Regions from separate parts of the Kitasatospora sp. RG8 genome, predicted to be linked through region 1. Evidence: predicted binding sites of a transcription regulator. Region 1 holds the regulator's gene; the other holds the start of a gene.
The links. Region 1 encodes HspR, which represses chaperone genes until heat shock. Its sites were predicted from a motif close to TTGAGNNNNNNNNNCTCAA; they were not measured.
Positions count from the first base shown of each region.

Region 1 (2,464 bases):
TGATGCCGAGCCGGCGCGCGATGACCCGGTGGTTCGTGCCGGCCAGCAGCAGGTCGATGATCGTGTGCCTGAGCTGCGAGACGACCTGCTGCGGGATGGTGCGGTCGCCGTCGAAGTCGAGCGCCCGGCTCCAGTTCCGCTCGAACACCTCTTCCGCGAGGTAGTTGATGACCGCGGAATCGTGGACGAAAGCGGCGACGTGGTCGCCCACCACCGGAATCACGGCGAGGCGCCGGTCGACGATCAGGAGCCGTGTGTAAGGCTCGTCCAGGGTCCTGAACTGCCAGCCCTCTTTGGCCAGCGTGGATACGTAATCCCTGGTCGGTTGGTGGTGCCGGGTGCTGGCGTTGTAGATCGTCCGCATGGACGCGCCATGGCGGATTATGTCGAGATCGCGTTGGATGAACGAGGTCAGCAGTTCCGAGGGGCGCGGCCCGCCGGGCTGCATTGCGAGCCCTTCGGTCATTCCGCTCGCCATCGCCTGCTGAACCCGTTGATTTATGAGTGCCCGGCCCTGAACGTATTCAATGGGGCCGCCGCTTTGGTCGGGATTGTGGAACGCTTCCGCCAGCTCGCCCAGGTCGCCGGGAATTGCCACGGCACGGGCCAGCAGATCGAGCGCCTGGCGCTGCCAAGTCGAGCTCAGACTGGCGGCGAGTTTCGCGGGATCGGCGGCGAACAGCGAACCCGGCTCGTCGCTGTCCGATATGAGGAGGCCGAGCTCCATCAACTCGTCGAGGGCGGCGGCCTCGTGCGGTGTGCAGCTGCCCCGGCTGAGCCGGCCGTCCTCGTTCAACGCCTTCAGGTAGAGCGCGCGGGCGTCTGAGGACAGGATCGGTGAGCGACTGTGGTTGTGCACCAGCTGTTCTCGATCACTCACTTTCGGCTCCTTGTCGTCGACCGGACAAGTCAACGCGACTGAAGTCCGCTGCCCAGGGATCTTAAACGCAGAGCACGATCCGGCGCCTGGCTCACAAGGACGGACGGATCGTCCGGCGGTCGCCCTGATGCAGCACTCTCTCATCAACACCCAGCCGCCGGCACCCCCCGTTCAGGAGGGAACCGGCGGCAGGGGCCGTCGTGGCCGGGTCAGCGCTTCGGGCGCCAGACGACCAGGGCACTGGACTGGGTCGGCGGCTGGTAGGGCACCAGGTCGCGGCGGTACGAGGCGTGGATGGTGGCCTCGCGCTGCTGGAGCGTGGTGGCGGCGCCTTCGAGGGAGTCGGCGAGTTCGGCGATGCGGGACTGGAGGGCGGTGACCTGGTTCTCCAGCTCGATGATCCGCTTGATGCCGGCCAGGTTGATGCCCTCGTCCTGGGAGAGGCGCTGGACCTCGCGCAGCTGCTGGATGTCGCGGGCGGAGTAGCGCCGGCCGCGGCCGGCGGTGCGGTCCGGGCAGACCAGGCCGAGGCGGTCGTACTGGCGCAGGGTCTGGGGGTGCAGGCCGGAGAGCTCGGCGGCGACCGAGATCACGTAGACCGGGGTGTCCTCGGTGAGGACGTACTGCGGCGGCGGGGCGGTGCGGCGGGCGCGCGGGGCGCCGCCGGGGAGACCCTCGCCGACCCCGGGGCCGATGGGGCCCATCGGGCCGAGGGGGCTGCTGTCGGGGATCATCTGGTCGTCACGCTCCCTTCGCCGCCTTGAACAGGGCGGCTCGCGGGTCGTCGGAGGCGGTGGCCTCGCGGTACTGCTCCAGAGCCGTCAGCGCGTCGCCGGTGACGTGCTGCGGCACCAGGACCTCCACGGTGACCAGGAGGTCGCCGCGGGTGCCGTCCTTGCGGGTTGCGCCCTTGCCGCGGGCCCGCAGGGTGAGGCCGTTGGCGCTGCCCGGGGGCAGCTTGAGCTTCACCGAGGGGCCGTTGAGCGTCGGCACCTCGATGGTGCCGCCGAGGGCGGCTTCGGGGAAGGTGACCGGCACGGTCACCGTGAGGTTGTCGGCCTTGCGCCCGAAGACGGGGTGCGCGTCGACGTGCACGGTGACGTAGAGGTCGCCGGCCTGGCCGCCGCGCTCGCCCTGGGCGCCCTTGCCCTTGAGCCGGATGCGCTGGGCGTCCTGGACGCCGGCCGGGATCCGGACCTGCATGGTGCGGGCGGAGCTGGCCCGGCCGCTGCCGTGGCAGTCGGTGCACGGGTCGTCGACGATCATGCCCCGGCCGCGGCAGTCCCGGCAGGGCTCGGAGAGCGCGAAGGCGCCCTGGCCGCGGCTGACGGTGCCGGCGCCGACGCAGGTCGGGCAGACCCGGGGGGTGGTGCCGGCCTTCGCACCGGTGCCGCTGCAGGTGCGGCACGGGGCCTGGCTGGTCATCCGGAGCGGGACGGTCGCGCCGTCGACGGCCTCCTCGAAGGAGAGCGTCACCTCGGTCTCGACGTCGGCCCCGCGCCGGGGCTGGGGCTGGCGGCCGCCGCGGTTGAAGAGGCCGCCGAAGACGTCGCCGAGACCGCCGCCACCGCCGGGGGGGCCGCC
Region 1 is NZ_JAGIYX010000026.1:44,243-46,706, reverse strand. Features, by position in the region: gene J5Y04_RS30460 (helix-turn-helix domain-containing protein) at 1-880, opposite strand, end outside; gene J5Y04_RS30455 (heat shock protein transcriptional repressor HspR) at 1,090-1,614, opposite strand; gene dnaJ (molecular chaperone DnaJ) at 1,622-2,464, opposite strand, start outside.

Region 2 (2,464 bases), on a different contig from region 1:
TCGTAGTCTTGTTCCGTCGTGGACTGTGCCGGGTCCGCCGTCCCGTTACCTCGTGTGCGCGGACCGGAGGGCAGGTGTGGACTGCCCGCCGTTTCCGCACACTTCGCAGCGTACGGACCGCGGATGCTTCCCGGCAGGTGGACCGGTCGTTTCCGGCCCGTGGGCCGGCTTTCGGGCCGCCCTCCGACCCACTCGGGAGTGGGCACGGGCCGCTACCTTACCCGGCGATTTTTCACTCCGTGACGATACGTACGCAGACTTTTTGACATCAACCCGCCGGTCAGGACAGCTACTCGTGCGTAAGCAGAGTGAAGGTCTGGACCAAATCCGGGTGTTCCCGCCGTCCGGCCGTCAGAGGGTCTTCACGGGGATTTCCCAGCGGGCTCCCAGGAGCCCGACGTAACGTGGTCACGACAAGAGTCATGGGGGTGGGATCTGCGGCGCGCGCCGGTACGTTGAGCACCGGACGGGGCCGGATGCAGCGGGTCGGAGCGGAGGCGGCATGGCGGGTCTGCGCAGTGGTGCCGGCCGGGCCGGGCCGCCCTACGGGATGCTCCGGCACGGCCTGAGGGTCTGGGTGGTCGACTGGCTGCTGGCCCGGGTGCCGACGCCCCGGCGCAACCCCTTCGCGCTCGGCTACCTCGCGGTGGTCTGCGCCACCACCACCTTCGCCAAGCTCGCCGACCCGGGGCTGGTGCTGCGGCTCCAGCAGGCGTCCAGCTCGGACGCGCACAACCTGTTGCAGCACCCGCTGCGCGCGCTGCTGTTCAGCGGGTTCTGGGTGGCCGGGACGATCTGGATGCCCTACCTGTGGGCCTTCGCCTTCACGGTCGCGCCGCTGGAGCGGCGGGTCGGTCCGGGCCGGGCGGCGGCCGTCTTCGCGGCCGGGCACGTCGGCGCGACGCTGCTCTCCCAGGCGGTGGTGATCGCCGCCGTGGCCGACGGGCGGCTGGCGTCCGGGGCGCTGGACCACCTGGACATCGGGGTCAGCTACGGCGTCCTGGCCAGCCTCGGCGCGCTGGCCGGGCTGTTGCGGCCGCGCGGGCGGCTGCTGGCGCTCGGCCTGGCGGTCACGCTGATCGTCCAGCAGATCGCGGGCGACCGGGACCTGGTGACCGGCATCGGCCACCCGGCGGCGCTGCTGGCCGGGGTGGCGCTCTGGGGACGGCTGCGGCGCACCGCCGACCGCCGCCTGTGCCGCCCGGAGCCGGGCCGCCGCGCGGGGAGGCGCCGGTCCGAGCCCGCCGGGCCGGCCGGGACGTCCGCCCCGGCCTCGGGCCGGGCCGCCCTGCTGGACCGGATGTGACGCCGCCCGGGCGTTTTTGACGGGCCCTCCCGCGGTCTTCCCCGTGCCGTTCCCGCCCGCTCCCGTTCGCTCACGGCGAACGCGCCGTGGGGAACAACCGGTGCCCGCCAAACCTTAGTCAGGTCAACTCAACTTCACTGACTGGGGAGAGATCATGGCATCGACGTCCACACCGCTCACCCTGCCCGTGCTGCCGCTCGACGACGAGGTCGTGCTCCCGGGCATGGTCGTCCCGCTGGACCTCAAGGACACCGAGGTGCGGGCCGCGGTCGAGGCCGCGCGCGCCGCGGCCACCGGCACCGGGAAGCCCCAGGTCCTGCTGGTCCCGCGGGTGGACGGCTCCTACGCGCCGGCCGGCACCCTCGCCACCGTCGAGCAGGTCGGCCGGCTGGCCGACGGCGACCCTGCGGCGCTGGTGCGTGCCGTGCGCCGGGTCCGGATCGGCGTCGGCACCACCGGGCCCGGCGCCGCCCTCTGGGTGGAGACCACGGGTTTCCGGGAGTCCTCGGTCGGCACCCCGGTGGCCGGGCGCGCCGCCGAGCTGGTCAAGGAGTACAAGTCGCTCTCCACCCAGTGGCTGCGCAGGCGCGGCGCCTGGCAGGTCGTCGACCGGGTGGCCCAGATCGAGGGCGTCGGCGAGCTCGCCGACAACATCGGCTACGCCCCCTTCGTCACCGCCGAGCAGAAGCTCAAGGTGCTGCTGGAGGCCGACCAGGTGGCCCGGCTGGAGTACGCGCTGACGCTGCTGCGCGAGCACCTCGCCGAGGAGGAGGTCAACGACACCATCCGCAAGGACGTCGAGGAGGGGGTGGCCAAGCAGCAGAAGGAGTTCCTGCTCAGGCGCCAGCTGGAGGCCGTCCGCAAGGAGCTGGCCGAGCTGAACGGCGACCCGGCCGACGAGGAGGGCGACTACCGCGCCCGGGTCGAGGCGGCCGACCTGCCGGAGAAGGTGCGCGAGGCGGCGCTCAAGGAGGTCGACAAGCTGGAGCGCGCCTCCGACCAGTCGCCCGAGGGCTCCTGGATCCGCACCTGGCTGGACACCGTCCTGGAGCTGCCCTGGAGCGAGCGGACCGAGGACGCCTACGACATCGCCGGCGCCCGCGCGGTGCTGGACGCCGACCACTCCGGCCTGGCCGACGTGAAGGACCGCATCGTCGA
Region 2 is NZ_JAGIYX010000004.1:200,990-203,453, forward strand. Features, by position in the region: gene J5Y04_RS08550 (rhomboid-like protein) at 503-1,306, shown strand; gene lon (endopeptidase La) at 1,461-2,464, shown strand, end outside.
Region 2: the regulator HspR is predicted to act here: its motif matches at 1,420-1,438, upstream of lon (endopeptidase La).